2 regions of the Mesorhizobium sp. M5C.F.Ca.ET.164.01.1.1 genome follow, and region 1 is predicted to be linked to the other one. Evidence: riboswitches for the same ligand, from Rfam matches in the RefSeq annotation. Region 1 holds a riboswitch; the other holds the start of a gene.

Region 1 (7,841 bases):
GCCGATGTCAGCGACGACGCGCTGATCATGCGCGAGGAAACGTTTGGTCCGGTCGCCGCCGCCACGCCCTTCGACGGTGAAGACGAGGTCATCGCTCGCGCCAACGCCACCGAATACGGGCTTGTCGCCTACGTGGTCACCGAGAACGGCGGCCGCCAATTGCGCATGGGCCGCGCGCTCGACTATGGCATGGTCGCCATCAACCGCGTGAAGATCACCGGGGCGCCGATCCCCTTCGGCGGCGTCAAACAGTCCGGCATCGGCCGCGAGGGCTCGCGCCACGGGCTCGAAGCCTTTACCGATCTCAAATATCTCTGCCTTGACGTCGCGTAAGCCGCGCCCGACACTTTTCCTCAGGAGTAAAAAAGATGCTCGACCAGTCCAACGAACTCGCCGCCTGGGACCGCGACCACTTCTTCCATCCCTCGACCCATATGGGTACCCACGCGCGCGGCGAGAGCCCGACCCGCGTGATCGCCGGCGGCGAAGGCGTCACCATCTGGGACAATAATGGCCGCAAGAGCATCGATGCCTTCGCCGGGCTCTATTGCGTCAATGTCGGCTATGGCCGGCAGAAGATCGCCGATGCCATCGCCGCGCAGGCCAAGAACCTGGCCTATTACCACGCCTATGTCGGCCACGGCACCGAGGCCTCGATCACGCTTTCCAAGATGATCATCGACCGCGCCCCGCAAGGCATGTCGAGGGTCTATTTCGGCCTCTCCGGCTCCGACGCCAACGAAACCAATATCAAGCTGATCTGGTACTACAACAACGTGCTCGGCCGGCCGGAGAAGAAGAAGATCATCTCGCGCTGGCGCGGCTATCACGGCTCCGGCGTCATGACGGGGTCGCTGACCGGGCTCGACCTGTTCCACAACGCTTTCGACCTGCCGCGCGCGCCGATCCTCCACACCGAGGCGCCCTACTACTTCCGCCGCGCCGACCGCTCGATAAGCGAGGAGCAGTTTTCCCAATACTGCGCCGACAAGCTGGAGGAAATGATACTGGCTGAGGGCCCGGACACGGTCGCCGCCTTCATCGGCGAGCCGATCCTCGGCACCGGCGGCATAGTGCCGCCGCCCGCTCTTTATTGGGAAAAAATCCAGGCAGTGTTGAAGAAGTACGACGTACTGCTCGTCGCCGACGAAGTGGTCACCGGCTTCGGCCGGCTGGGCACGATGTTCGGCTCCGACCATTACGGTATCAAGCCCGACCTGATCACCATCGCCAAGGGCCTGACTTCGGCCTATGCGCCGCTGTCGGGCGTCATCGTCTCGGACAAGGTCTGGCAGGTGCTGGTGCAGGGTTCCGACAAGCTCGGCTCGCTCGGTCATGGCTGGACCTATTCGGCGCATCCGATCTGCGTCGCCGCCGGCGTCGCCAACCTGGAACTGATCGACGAGATGGACCTGGTGACCAACGCCGGCGAGACCGGCGCCTATTTCCGCGCCGAACTAGCGAAAGCCGTCGGCGGCCACAAAAATGTCGGCGAGGTGCGCGGCGACGGCATGCTGGCGGCAATCGAATTCGTCGCCGACCGGGACGACCGCGTGTTCTTCGATGCCTCGCAAAAGATCGGGCCGCAGGTCGCGACAGCCCTTGGCGAGCGCGGCGTCATCGGCCGCGCCATGCCGCAGGGGGACATTCTGGGCTTCGCGCCGCCGCTCTGCCTGACGCGCGAAGAGGCCGACATCGTAGTGTCAAAAACGGCTGATGCGGTGAAAAGCGTGTTTGCCAACGTCTGAAGGCTGATATGAGCGCGATGACCAAGACCCTCCCCGCCACCATGGCCGCCGTGCAGCTGGTCGGCCACGGCGGGCCGGAAAAGCTCGTCTACCGCACCGACGTGAAAGTGCCTTCGCCCGCGCCTGACGAAGTGCTGGTCAAGGTGACCGCTTGCGGCATGAACAACACCGATGTCTGGGTGCGCCAGGGTGCCTATGGCACGGAAGAAGATGCTGCCGCCGTGTCGACCTGGCGGCGGCAAGGCAACACACTGACCTTCCCGCGCATCCAGGGCACCGACACCGTCGGGCACATCGTCGCGGTCGGCGACGGTGTTTCTTCGGCCCGCATCGGCGAGCGGGTGATGGTCGATTTCTCGATCTACAACCGCGACGACGATTCCCTCGCCGACATCGACTATATGGGCCACGGCCGCGACGGCGGCTATGCCGAATACCAGGCCGTGCCGGCCGAGAACGCCCATGTCGTCGCCACCGAGCTGGCCGATGTCGAACTCGCCACCTTCTGCTGCGCTTATCTCACCGGCGAACAGATGCTGGAACGCGCCGCACTAAGGGCTGGCGAGCGCGTGCTGGTCACCGGCGCGTCGGGCGGCGTCGGCTCCGGCGTCGTGCAATTGGCGCGGGCGCGCGGCGCCATCCCCTTTGCCGTCGTCGGCAAGGGCAAGGAACAGGCCGTGCTCGACATCGGCGCCGAGGCGGTGATCACCCGCGGCGTGGCTGACCTGCCCGCCGCCGTGAACGCGGCGACCGGAGGCCAGCCGATCGACGTGGTTGCCGACCTGGTCGGCGGCGCCATCTTCAACGACCTTTTGCGCATTCTTCGGCCCGAAGGCCGCTACACAACGGCCGGCGCGATTGCCGGCCCGGTCGTGCAACTCGACCTGCGCACCATGTATCTCAAGCAGTTGCAGCTGCACGGTTCCAGCCAGGGCACGCGTGCGGACTTTCGCCGTATCGTCCGCTACATCGAAGAGAAGAAGATCCGGCCGCTGGTCGGCGGTGTCTACAAGCTCTCCAATTTCCACCGCGCCCAGGCGGATTTCATCGCCAAGGACTTTGTCGGCAAGCTGGTGGTCGTTCCGGATGCCGTTTCGGCCGCCAATGATAGAGCAACCCGGTGTGTTGAGATTCAGGTCAGGCCGCGCCGAGAATGATGGTTTCCGAGAACCGGAGCGGAGCGTACTAAAGTACGTGAGCACCGGAAGCGCAGGGAACCGCCGTTCGCAGGCCGGCATCACCTGAATATCGACACACCTTAGCTCGGGCTGTTCGCCGACACTGTGAGGTCGAGCGCGACATGGCCTTGCGGCGCGCCGAAGCGAAGGAAGGCTTCCGACAGCGTCGCGAACACCGGCCCAGCGTCGCCTCTCAGCTTGGTGCAGAAGTTCTTCGACTTGTCGAAGACGCCCGAAGTCTTGAGGAAGTCGATGCAGCCGTAGATCTCGTCCATGTGATGGCCTTCGCCGAGCGGATAGAGCGAGAACTGCGCGGTGACCTCTTGTTCGAGCTTTTTCGCACCGTCGACATGCGCCCGCGCCGCGCCGATGCGCTCGGCCAGGGAGAGTTCGTGGCTGCTGCCGGAAATCGGTGTGCAGATTGGATCGTCGGGCTCGCCGGGGCAGCCGCGCGACACCGTCGCCGACAAGACGCAATGCACACCACTTGCCGCCGCCGAGGCGAACAGATCGCGTATGGCCGGAAAAAGCTGTTCCGGCGGGCCGACGATCAGCGTCGAGATGTCGTCGGTCTCAATGCGGAAATTCGGCCGATAGAAATCCATCGCCGAAATTGCTTTGAGGATGACGCCGACGAAATCGTCGCACATCGGATACAGGGAAATCTGTGCACCTGAAAACATAGTCGCCTCGCTCCGCTGGCATTACCCAGATCAGCTTGAGGGACCGAAGGCTTGCACCTTCCATCTCAGCCCCGGCAATACGGAGCGCCCCTGTCGATATGGGCGACGTAGCAGCTGCGCGAACGATGTTCAAGTACGGTCCAGGGCAATCGCTTCAGACCAATTGCCGAGCGTGGCGCCGCCAGCGAAGCTGCCGACTTTCGCCAATCACCGACCCCCATTCAGCCTCTGCCTTCGGACGACCTGATCAGTTCAGTGACCCGACCTGCTTGACCGCGCCTTCGAGCGATCTTTCAAACGCATCGACCACCTGATCGACCTGGGGTTCGGTGATGATCAGCGGCGGGCAGAAGGCCAGCGCGTCGCCCATGTTGCGCGAGATGACGCCGTTCTGCTGCATGAAACCGTTGACGAGCCTGCCCAGCGCGCCGGCCGTCTCCCACGGCGTCTTGTCCGCCTTGTCGCCGACCAGTTCGACCGCCGCGATCAGGCCGACGCCGCGCACTTCGTCGACAAGCGGGTGCGAAGCGAACTTGCGCAGCCGATTCTGCATATGCGCGCCGACCGTGCGCGCATTGCCGACGAGATCGCGCTCCTCGATCAGCTTCAGGTTCTCCAACGCGACCGCGGCCGCAACGGGATGGCCGCCGCCGGTGAAGCCGTGGCCGAAGGTGCCGATGCGATTGCTTTCGTCGGCAATCGGCTCGAAGACTTTTTCGTTGATCAGCAGGGCCGAGATCGGCAGGTAGGATGAAGAGATCTGTTTCGACAGCACCATGATGTCGGGCCTGATGCCGAAGGTCTGCGAGCCGAACATTTCGCCGGTTCGGCCAAAGCCGCAGATGACTTCGTCGGCAACGAGCAGGATGTCGTATTTCGACAGCACCGCCTGGATCTTGTCCCAGTAGCCGGCCGGCGGAACGATGACGCCGCCGGCGCCCATAATCGGTTCGCCGAAGAAGGCGGCGATGGTTTCCGGGCCCTCGGCCAGGATCAGCTTTTCCAAGTCGTCGGCAAGCCGGCTCGAAAACTGCTCTTCGCTCTCGCCTGGCAGCGCCTCGCGCCAGTGGTGCGGCGTCGACGTGTGCAGCACATTGGCGATCGGCAGGTCGAAGGAAATGTGGTTGTTGGGCAGTCCGGTCAGGCTTGCCGCGGCAATGGTGACGCCGTGATAGCCTCGATTGCGGCTGATGATCTTCTTGCGTGCCGGCTGGCCGAGCGCATTGGACCGGTACCAGATCATCTTCATGGCCGTATCGTTGGCCTCGGAGCCGGAATTGGTGAAATACGCCTTGCTCATCGACACTGGCGCCATCTGCACAAGCTTCTCGGCGAGATCGATCAGCGGCGAATGCGATTTGGAACCGAAGTCGTGATAGTAAGGCAGCTTGGACATCTGGCGCACCGCCGCGTCGACCAGCCGCTTCTCGGAGAAGCCGACCGCGACGCTCCAAAGCCCGGCCATTGCTTCGATATAGCGGTTGCCGGCGAGATCCTCGACATAGATGCCGTCGCCTTTCTCGATGACGAGCGGCCCTGCTTCCTCATGCTTGCGGGCATTGGTGTAGCCGTGCATGTGGTAGCTGATGTCGCGAGCCTCGGGAGAATTCGGTCGAGCGTCCATGATGGTTCCTGTCCTGCATGCCGGGACGTGCGTCCTTGCCGCCGTTCGGCGCGCATCGGCAGGTCCCTCTGGCATTAATGCTGTTTGCTGCATCTGTTTCTTGTAAGGGTGTCAAGCCCTTTCGAAAGCGCTGGCGGATGGACGGAAGACATGCAGAATTTCAACTTCGAGGCCGCAAAACGCGAGAACCTGCGACAAGCCGGCTGTGCGCATCGCCGAGCCGTCATTCCTAAACGGCTCACCAGGCACAACATCGAGGCTGAGGTGGCCTGATCGTGGACCATGTCGACTGCATCGTTGCAGGCGCCGGGGTCGTCGGCCTCGCGATCGCGCGCGAGATGGCGCAGCGCGGCATGGACACCCTGATCCTCGAAGCCGAGAACGCCATCGGCACCGGGATTAGCTCGCGCAATTCCGAGGTTATCCATGCCGGCATCCACTATCCGGCCGGATCGCTGAAGGCCCGGCTCTGCGTGGCAGGCCGGGAAAGGCTCTACCGTTATTGCCAGGAGCGGGCGGTGCCGCATGCGCGCTGCGGCAAGCTCATCGTCGCCACGAATGCCGGACAGGAGCCGGTGCTCGCTTCCATCCTGGCCAACGCCTCTGCTTGCGGCGCGGGCAACCTGACGCCCTTAACCGCCGCCGAGGCGCGCAGGCTGGAGCCGAAGCTGCGATGCACGGCGGCCCTTTTGTCTCCCGCGACCGGCATCATCGGCAGCCACGCCCTGATGCTGGCGCTGCTGGGCGACGCCGAGGAGCACGGGGCGACACTCAGTCTCAACACCCGCATCGTCGCCGGCCGCATCGAGAGTGGGCGCATCGTGCTCGACACGGTCGACAGCACCAGCGGCGAGCGCTTTGAAATCGCCACCGCGCGCTTCATCAACGCCGCCGGGCTTGGCGCCACGGCACTTGCCGGCTCGCTTGTCGGGCTCGACCGGCAATTCGTGCCAGAACTACGCTACGCCAAGGGCAATTATTTTTCAGTCGCCGGCCGGGCGCCGTTCGCGCGACTGGTCTATCCCATACCCGAACCCGGCGGGCTCGGCGTGCATCTGACGCTCGACCTCGACGGCGTCGCCCGCTTCGGGCCTGACGTCGAATGGACGGATCAACTCGACTATCGCGTCGATCCAGCGCGTGGCGAGCGCTTTTACGACGAGGTCCGCAAATACTGGCCGGAGCTCGCCGATGGCAGCCTGAAGCCGGCCTATAGCGGCATCCGGCCGAAGCTCTCCGGTCCCGGCGAAGTCAATGCCGACTTCGTCATCCAGGACGCGGCGGTGCACGGCGTGGAGAGCCTCGTCAATTTGTTCGGCATCGAGAGCCCCGGCCTGACCTCAAGCCTGGCGATCGCCGACCATGTCGCGCAGCGCCTCGCGCCAAAGGCAAGCTAATCGAGGCGACCTGCGCGAGCGTGCCCGCTGCCAAAAGCATAATCCAAAACGCTCGTAAGCCATCTGTAAGCCGGGGTCGCAGAACCTGGGTCCCTCGATTACCGGGACCATCGATATGAAGAACCGTTTCGAAGCCATACCAAACCCAAGCTGCCGGTTCGAGATCTGGGACAATGAGACCGGCGAGCCCGTCGTCCATCGCGATCGGTTGCTCACCTTCCCCTCGGCGAAGTCAGCGGCAAGGATCGCCGACTTCCTCAACCACAGCCGCAGCCACCGGTGCCGCGCCGGTGCCGCCGAATGGCGCGTTGCGGACCGCGATGTCGACTGGGAAGAATGACCGCCAAGCTGCTCAACCTCGCGATCGGCTTATGGCGGAGCTTGGCCGGATACCCGTCCAACGAAATTTGACGGAGGATCGAACGCTTGGTACCGAGCGTCGGAGGAGTCCTCGCCATGACCGATGAACCAAGCCGTGAGCCAGCCCGCGATCCCCAGGATTTGGAGCGCCTGCTGATCTCTCGGCAGTGGGTGGGAGACATCAACGGCATGGCCGCGCTTTTTGAACCCAACGCCGTCGTCGACAGCGGTGAGGGGCGACTGACGCTGGGCCGCGAAGCGATCCGGGCACTCTTCGCGGACATCACCGCAACGGGCCGAAAATTTGCTGCCGGAAATCAAGCCCCGGCTGTTGTCAGCGGAGATTTGGCGCTCACGTCAACCCGTCTTCCTGACGGCACCGTAACCGCCGAGGTCGCCCGCCGCCAAGACGACGGAACATGGCTATGGGTCATCGATCGATTCTCCGTTGCGTAGCGTCGGCCCGATGCATGAGTTTCGCTAGGGATCATGCGCAAACCAAATGCTACAGCGTCCTTCCGCGTCCGAACGAGCGCACGGAGCTGCGCAAGGAGTGAACCCAATGACTGGTCCGGACTGGCGACCTGAACATTCTGTGTCATGCACTCGACCACGCACGACGGGATAGGCTCGACCATAGCGATATCCGTGACGGACCGGGAACCATAATCCGGCACGATGGTTGTGTGGTCACCAGGTGATCCTCCTCAAGCAAAACGGAAACGGAAGGAACGATCATGCGCATGTTGACGACAATTGCCGCCCTTTCAGGATTGGCCTTGGCGCAGCCGATCCACGCGCAATCCACCGACCCGCAACTTCCCCAAATCGCCCCCCCTGCCCCGGAAGCC
Region 2 (7,841 bases), 770 kb from region 1:
GGCGAGAAGGAGACCGGCGGCGGCCGCGAGTCGGGCTCCGACGCCTGGAAGGCCTATATGCGGCGAGCCACCAACACGGTGAATTATTCGAAGGCGCTGCCGCTGGCCCAGGGCGTATCCTTCGACATCGACTAGGCTGGTGAGACCCTTGTCGTGGCGGCTACGCCGATAGCTGCCACAATTTATCTCGGTCGCAGTCAGCGGCGCCCGGGAGATCCGGAACAGTCTGCGAAAGCTGCATCGGTGATCGCGAGCTACGCCGGCCTATCCCGTGCCCTCGCCATCTGGCGGAATCTGTAGAGCGCCGGTAGCGAGATCGCGCGGCATGCGCGCCTGTTCGTCAGCGGCAATCGAAGCTGCCGCGGACCGTGACGATGACTCTTCGGATGTGGCTCTATGGAGCGGCAGATGTGGCCCACCACATCTCGTTGAAACGTCACCCGAGCCGACCCATATACGCATCGCGTCGGATGTTTTCCTCCCATTGCGTCCGGCGCGTTCCCCTCTGGAGGTTTTGAACCTTCATGCCTGGCCGGACTTTAACAGTCCGGCCTTTTTTTATTGGTCCTGTGAAGCTGCGAGTCCGCGAGCGAGCTGTAGAACCGCCGTAGGTCAGAGCATCCACGACCGGGCAGGCCGCGGTGCGGCAGCGGGCACGGGCGCCCAGTCAGCATCACCAGCCCAATGAGCGAGAATGTCCGTGCCATTTTCTTCATTTTCCACAGCGGCGTAGCCGTAGGGGTGCGGCAACGGAAGCTGCCATTTTGTCGGGAAATCCACTAGGCTCGCTTGGTTTGCGAGACGGCGAGAGGTGCTCGACCTGAAACAGATGCCCGATATGAAACAAATGAGATTGCTCGGCATCGTGGCCGCGACGGCGATCGGTCTGTATGTCTGCTATCTCTTGGCGCTGCCTTTTTTGCCCGCATTGACGTGGGCGCTGGTGTTGGCAATCGTCCTGTACCCGGCTCATCGACGGGTCGAGGAAAGGCTCAGGAACCAAAACCTGGCTGCACTGACGTCGGTCAGCATCGCGGCGGTTGCAGTCGGCCTGCCGCTCATCTTCGTGGCACAGCAGCTTGTTCGCGAGGCGGTAAACGGCGCCACCTATCTGGAGGAGGTCATCCGGGGTTGGAACACAGGTACATTCGTGTCGGGCTACCCCGGGCTTTCGGCGGTTGCCCAGTGGATTGAGAACCAACTCGATCCGGCCGGCACGGTCGCCGCATTTGTACAATGGCTGACGGGACAAAGCACATCGCTGTTGCGCGGCTCGATCAATCAGGCCGTGATGTTCGTGCTGACATTCTATCTGCTGTTCTATTTTCTGCGGGACCGCGAATCCGCCCTGCGGGGGATCGAGCGTCTTTCGCCACTGCGTGCACCGGAGACGGCCTACATGCTGTCCCGCCTTGCCGAGACGGTACATGCGATCCTGATAGGCACCGTTTTTGTCGCCGCTGTGCAGGGAACGCTGGGCGGCCTGATGTTCTGGTGGCTCGGCCTGCCCACGCCGGTCTTCTGGGGCCTGGTAATGGGACTTCTTGCCATCGTGCCAGTGCTCGGCGCATTCGTGGTCTGGGTGCCGGCAGCGATCTATCTCGCTCTGGAAGGATCTTGGGCAAGCGCAGCGATCCTGACCATCTGGGGCGGCGGCGTCGTCGCCGGCATCGACAATCTGCTCTATCCGATGCTTGTCGGGAGCCGGCTGCGGCTCCACACAGTGATGGCCTTTATCGGTGCGGTCGGTGGCATCCTCCTCTTTGGAGCATCCGGGCTCGTCCTCGGCCCTGCGGTGATCGCGGTCACCATCAGCCTCATTGACATCCTCAAGAAACGATTGAACGGCCAACCCGGGGCGGAACTGACGCCAAAGCAAGACACGAAGCCATCACGTCAGTCGAGAGCCGCGCCCGGTCGTGAATAAGCACCGCCACGCGCCCCTGTTCGATTCTAGACCTAAAGACTTGGCAGGCCGTATCGCTCGCGAAGGATGCGCTCACCCCCAGCGTCGAAAGCTTCCGAACGCTCCAGCAAAGGCATCACGTCGTCGATGAAGCTTTGCTGATCGACCCAATAGTCGAGGCTAGTCGAGGCAAGCGGGTCGCTTTTCGGGAGCGCCAACCGGCCTCGTAACTGCCGAGGCCAAAGATCACGGCATTGAGGTATATGCACAGCGGCGGGCTCATTTTTCGCCGGCTATATAGGCGTTGCTGTAATAGGCCGCGAAATCGGGGCGTTCGCCGATCAGGTTCCCATCGCTGTCGCGCAGGGCGCCGGCCTCGAACAGGTAGTCGCCGATCGCCTCCATCTTTGCTGGATCGATTATGCCGATCGCGCCGGTGGGGCTTTGCAGATAGTGGCCGTCGACCAGCGCCTTCAGGGAAGCTTCGATCAGCGGACGGTCGGTCAGCACGTCGCTGTTTGCTGCGATCAGGATATCAGCCGCTTCTTGCGGATGTTCGACGGCGAAGGCATAGCCGCGCCTGGTCGCGGCGATGAACCCGGTTGCCGTGTCCTTGTTCTTTTCGAGGTAGGGCCGGCTCGAGCCAATGAAATTGGTGTGTTGGTCGGGCACGCCGAAATCGGCGTAGCGGAAGGCGCGCTGGGCCTTGCCGTCAAGTTCCGCTTTGATCCCCTCCCAAGTGTAGACTTCGAGCGTAAAATCGACTGCGCCATTGGCCAAGGCCTCATAGGCGGAGGTGCCCAGCGTCACCGTTTCGAATTTGCCCTCGCCGCCATCATGGCGGATGATGGTGCCGATCAGCGCATTCTCCCAGGCGCTGCCGAAACCGCCATAGGTCAGGCCGTCCAGGTCCCTTGGGGACTGTATATCGGCGCGGTCGGCATTGAACACCAGCCTGCCGGTTTCTGTCTGCATGATTGCGTAGGTGGCGACGAGGTCGGCCCCGGCGGTGCGTTGGGTGAACAATCCTATGGATCCCAATATACCGAAATCGGCCACGCGGTTGGCGATCAGCGTACCGGCCGCAGTGTCGCTGTAGGGCAGGATCTGCACGTCGAGCCCGGCCTCGGCGTAGAAGCCTTTCGCCTGGGCGACATAGAGCCCGACATGGTTTGTGTTCGGTGTCCAGTCTAGTGCGACGGTGACAGTCTGCTGGGCGCGGACGGACTTGACGGGTCCGAGCCCGGTGATCAATGCGGCAGCGATGAAGAGGCGTCTGGAAAGCATGGTCAAGTCCTTTGGGCGGGCTGTGGATCGAGCAGGGTATCGAGGATGTCGGCTTCGATGGCGCTGGCTTCCGGCGAGGCAAGATCCGTGCGCGGGCGCGGAAGAGGTATGGCGATTTCGCGCAGCACGCGGGCGGGGCGGCCGCTCAGCACATAGATGCGGTCGGACAGGAAGACTGCCTCGCGCACGTCGTGGGTGATCAGCAAGACGGTCCAGCGGTGTCGGTCCCACATCATCTGAAGCCAGCGCTGCATGCCGGTGCGCGTGAGGGCGTCGAGTGCGCCGAACGGTTCGTCGAGCAACAGCATGGCGCGGTCCTGCACGACGGTACGCAACAGCGCGGCGCGCTGGCGCATTCCGCCCGAGAGCTGCGCCGGATACTTTTGCTCGAAGCCCGCAAGGCCGAATTCGCCGAAGAGCGGCGCCACCTTGTCGCCCGCCGCCTTGCGGGACATGCCTTGCATTTCCAAGCCCAGCGCGGTGTTGTCGATAACCGTGCGCCAAGGCATCAGGGCACCGTGTTGTGGCATGAAGGCAAACGGTCGGCGCGCGTCGGCCAATGGCCGCCCGTCGAAGTCGACGCCGCCGCCGTGGCCTTCGAGACCACCCGTCAGCAATTTGAAGATCGTGGATTTGCCGGCTCCGGAGGGGCCGAGGATTGAAACGAATTCGCCCGGCTCGACATGCAGGGTGATGCCGGCAAGCACGTCAATGCCGCCAAAACGCTTGCTGACCTGGCGCAGCTCCAGCCGCCTGCTCATGACTTTCGTGCGGCATCGAGCCGCTCCCATGGCATGGCGGCGCGCTGGATCAGCACCGTGGCGGCAAACAGGGCCAGCGTGAGCAAGGCGCTGATCAGCACGGCTGCGAGCACGAGATCGGGCCGGAAATTGTTCTTGGCGTTGAGCATGTAGATGCCGAGCCCTTTGGCCGCGCCGGCATATTCCGCGAAGATGGCGCCCACCACGGCATAGGTGATCGAGATGCGCAGCCCGGCGAAGAAATATGGCAGCGAGGAGGGCAGGCGGGCCAGCAGGAAAATGCGCATGCGGGAAGCGCCCATCGAACTCAGAAGCGCCGAGATGTCCCGATCCGTCGATTCATAACCCTGCACCAGCGCGACCAGCATGGGAAAGAAAGTCACGAGGGCGACCAGCATGATCTTCGGCGTCAGCCCGAAGCCGAACCAGAGAACGATCAGCGGGGCGATCGCCACCAGCGGCAGGGTCTGGCTGATGATGAAGACCGGGAATAGGGCGCGGCGCAGCGGCTTGAAGAAATCGATCAGCACCGAAAGAAGGAAGGCAACGGCCAGCGAGCAGGCGAAGCCCACCAATGTGGCGCTGATCGTCGGCACGGTGTTCTCGAACAGCGCCTGACGCTGGTGGATGGCCTGGGCGAGGACTCGTGACGGAGCGGGCAGCGTCGTGGGTGAGATGCCCGAGATGCGCGCATAGAGCTCCCAAGCCAAAACCAGCGTGCCGACCGATAGCAGGGCCGGTCCGATCTTGGCGAACAAGGCTGCGATTCGCGGCGCGGCGGAGAAAGATTGGGACATGCGAGACCTGCCTGGCGCGAAAAGATCAGCGCGGGGCCGGGCTGTTGGCCGAAACCGTAAGCTCGATCGTGACATGGCCCTGGAGCCGGCCGACCGGCAGCGTCGAAATATCGCCTGTGCCTATGCGCAACCGATTGCGACAAAGGTCGAGCGCATCGAGCGTCGCGGAGATGACGACACCGCCGAAATCGCCGGTCGTCGGATAAAGAGAAATCTGTACGTCAGAAAACATCGCCCGCCTCGCTCCGCTGGTATTATCCAGATCAGCTCTAGGGTTTACGGGCTTGCAGCCCATCTCTCAGCCCCGACGATACGGAGCACCCCTGTGGATGGCGGCAATTAAACAGATATGGGGCGGAGCTGCAAGTCCGCGCCCGACCCGTGAAACCTCAGGTCAGAGGAGGTGCGGCTACCCGAACAACCAACTCGAGAGGTCGCGCTCGATATCCTGAGAGGCTGAATGACTGAAGGTACAGGAAAGGCGTCGATCGAGTGGACAATTTCCCGTTCGTCGTCTCCATTGTCGATGCCAGGCGTTTGGTGAATTGTCTTTTCGGCAATTGCGACCCGCGCTTTGTTGGAGAGCCAAATGCAAGAGTTCATTCTTTTTGCGCTCGTAGGGTTTGTAGCTCAAGCCGTGGACGGGGCTCTCGGCATGGCCTACGGCGTGGTTTGCTCGACAACACTGCTGGGGTTTGGCGTGTCTCCTGCACACGCTTCGGCTTCAGTTCACGCGGCTGAGCTGTTTACCACAGCGGCCTCGGGTTCGGCTCACCTCTATCACCGCAACATCGACTGGAAGCTTTTCTGGCGGCTGATGCCGTTTGGCGTTCTCGGCGGCGTTCTCGGCGCTTTTGTGCTCACCTCGTTTGAGGGAGCGATCATGAAGCCATATGTGACCACATACCTTGCGCTCGTCGGAGCTTGGCTCCTGTTCCGTTCCTTCCGGCGTATCCCAAGCAATCCGGTCCCTGCAAGCGCGGTACCTCCCCTTGGACTTGGTGGTGGATTTCTCGATGCGGCAGGGGGTGGCGGATGGGGACCCATCGTAACAACGGGCCTTCTCGGTTTTGGCGGGACGCCCCGCTACGTTATTGGTACGGTAAATGCCAGCGAGTTCCTCATCACGCTCTCGGTGTCTCTGACCTTCTTGTTTGCGGTGCTAACCGGCCACTGGGAGGAGGCAGGAGAGCTAACGGAAAATCTACTCTCTGTCGCCGGCTTGATCCTTGGCGGCGTAGTCGCAGCGCCGATGGCCGGATGGGTAGTGAAGTCAATCGCAGAAAAGACGCTACTCAGGCTCGTTGGTATCCTCATCATACTGCTGGCTGGCTGGCAAACCGCGCAACTCTTCGAATGGGTGTAAACTGAGGCACATCGAAAAAGTTGTCGGCGTCGCTTCCCTGGCGGCCGTGCCGGAGACAAAAACTCAATTCCCAAATGGAACGAAGAGACCCCCTTGATGTTTGGCTTCCTTGGACAACCGGAGGACGAGTAATGAAAAAATTGGTTGCAACAGCAGGGTTGGCGCTGGCGGTCGCGATGCCTGCAGCGGCTCAGGACACCGCGACCGCGAAAGCCGAATTCGTCAACATGGCTGGCGAGAAGAACGGAACGGCCACGCTGACCGAGACGGCGCACGGCGTGCTGATAGCGTTGGAGATAACAGGACTGCCGGCGGGTGAATGGGTTGCATTCCATGTTCACGAAACCGGAAAGTGCGACCATCAGACCGGCCATGCCTCGGCCGGTGGGCATTTCAATCCGACGAATGCCGAACATGGATACCTCACCGGGAAAGGCCCGCACGCGGGCGATATGCCAAATCAGCGGGTCGGCCCCGACGGCGTTTTGCGTGCCCAGGCTTTCAACAGCGTGGTCAAGCTGGATGGTGGAGATACGGCCATACGAGGCAAGGTATTGATGATCCACGGCGGACAGGACGACTACAAAAGCCAGCCTGCAGGTGATGCCGGAAATCGTCAGGCCTGCGCCGTGATCGAGTGAAAACCGAAATGAGTAGATACCTGTCCGACATATGATCTGACCGGCTCTTCAGCCTCGGCGGCCAGGCGGATGGTCGGAACCTCTAGCGTGATGATTGCATGAACGATACTTCTCCTATGGGTGTGCCTTCTATGGGCCTTGCCCAGTCAGCCATTTCCGCCCGCGGCCTGGTCAAGACATTCGGCAAACTGCGCGCGGTCGATGGTATCAATCTCGATGTGCCGCGCGGCATGATTTTCGCCATCCTGGGCCCGAACGGCGCCGGCAAGACAACGCTGATGCGGATGCTCGCGACGCTGTCGCGCCCCGACGCCGGCTCCGCGACCGTGATGGGGCACGATCTCGTGCAGGCCCCGCATGAGGTCCGTGCGGCAATCGCGATGACCGGGCAGTTCGCTTCGCTCGACGAGGACTTGACGGGCCGGGAGAACCTCGTCCTGCTCGCCCGACTCTGGGGTTTTCGCCGTCGCGCCGCGAAAGCCCGTGCGGACGATTTGCTCGCGGCTTTCGGCTTGTCCGAAGCGGCGACGAAGCAGGTGAGGGACTATTCAGGTGGCATGCGAAGGCGGCTCGACATAGCCGCCTCGCTGGTCGTCACGCCGGGCGTGCTGTTCCTCGACGAGCCGACTACAGGCCTCGACCCGAACGCCCGCAAGGATGTCTGGGGCATGATCCGCGGCCTCGCCGAGGCCGGCGTCACCATCCTGCTCACCACCCAATATCTCGAAGAGGCCGATCAACTTGCAGCGCGCATCGCCGTCATCGACCACGGCAGGAAGATCGCCGAAGGTACCAGCCGCGAACTGAAGGCGGCCACCGGCTCCGGCTTTCTCCATGTCGCGCTCGCCGATGTGGCACGGCTGGACCAAGCGGCGACCATTCTCGAACGCCGGCTGGAACATCCTGTCCAACGCAGTGCCGAAGGCGCGGAGCTCTCCGTCCTTGCCGGCACAGCGAAGACCGCCAACGAGGCGCTGGCCGATCTGGTCGCCGCCGGCATCGAGCTGTCGGATTTCTCCATGGGCCAACCCAGCCTCGAGGAGGTCTTCTTCGCGCTGACGGGCCAGCCGGGCGTGGGTGAAA

Evidence for each region. A riboswitch is a leader RNA that binds a small molecule or an ion and turns the genes downstream of it on or off. The one in region 1 is predicted to bind thiamine pyrophosphate.
Region 2: it holds a riboswitch for thiamine pyrophosphate, as region 1 does, so the genes downstream of both, EN807_RS10165 (hypothetical protein) here and EN807_RS13880 (YkoF family thiamine/hydroxymethylpyrimidine-binding protein) in region 1, are expected to answer to the same signal.

The regions. Positions count from the first base shown of each region.
Region 1 covers NZ_SRTG01000001.1:2,829,716-2,837,556, reverse strand. Annotated here, with positions in the region: gene EN807_RS13895 (NAD-dependent succinate-semialdehyde dehydrogenase) at 1-333, shown strand, start outside; gene EN807_RS13890 (aspartate aminotransferase family protein) at 369-1,748, shown strand; gene EN807_RS13885 (alcohol dehydrogenase family protein) at 1,757-2,905, shown strand; gene EN807_RS13880 (YkoF family thiamine/hydroxymethylpyrimidine-binding protein) at 3,007-3,609, opposite strand; TPP riboswitch at 3,600-3,711, opposite strand; gene EN807_RS13875 (aspartate aminotransferase family protein) at 3,857-5,233, opposite strand; gene EN807_RS13870 (NAD(P)/FAD-dependent oxidoreductase) at 5,509-6,630, shown strand; gene EN807_RS13865 (hypothetical protein) at 6,746-6,970, shown strand; gene EN807_RS13860 (nuclear transport factor 2 family protein) at 7,087-7,446, shown strand; gene EN807_RS13855 (hypothetical protein) at 7,728-7,841, shown strand, end outside.
Region 2 covers NZ_SRTG01000001.1:2,060,242-2,068,082, forward strand. Annotated here, with positions in the region: gene EN807_RS10140 (aldehyde dehydrogenase family protein) at 1-135, shown strand, start outside; gene EN807_RS10145 (AI-2E family transporter) at 812-1,927, shown strand; gene EN807_RS35465 (hypothetical protein) at 1,960-2,124, opposite strand; gene EN807_RS10150 (ABC transporter substrate-binding protein) at 2,186-3,193, opposite strand; gene EN807_RS10155 (ABC transporter ATP-binding protein) at 3,196-3,954, opposite strand; gene EN807_RS10160 (ABC transporter permease) at 3,951-4,751, opposite strand; gene EN807_RS10165 (hypothetical protein) at 4,777-4,983, opposite strand; TPP riboswitch at 4,974-5,086, opposite strand; gene EN807_RS10170 (sulfite exporter TauE/SafE family protein) at 5,341-6,117, shown strand; gene EN807_RS10175 (superoxide dismutase family protein) at 6,249-6,758, shown strand; gene EN807_RS10180 (ATP-binding cassette domain-containing protein) at 6,857-7,841, shown strand, end outside.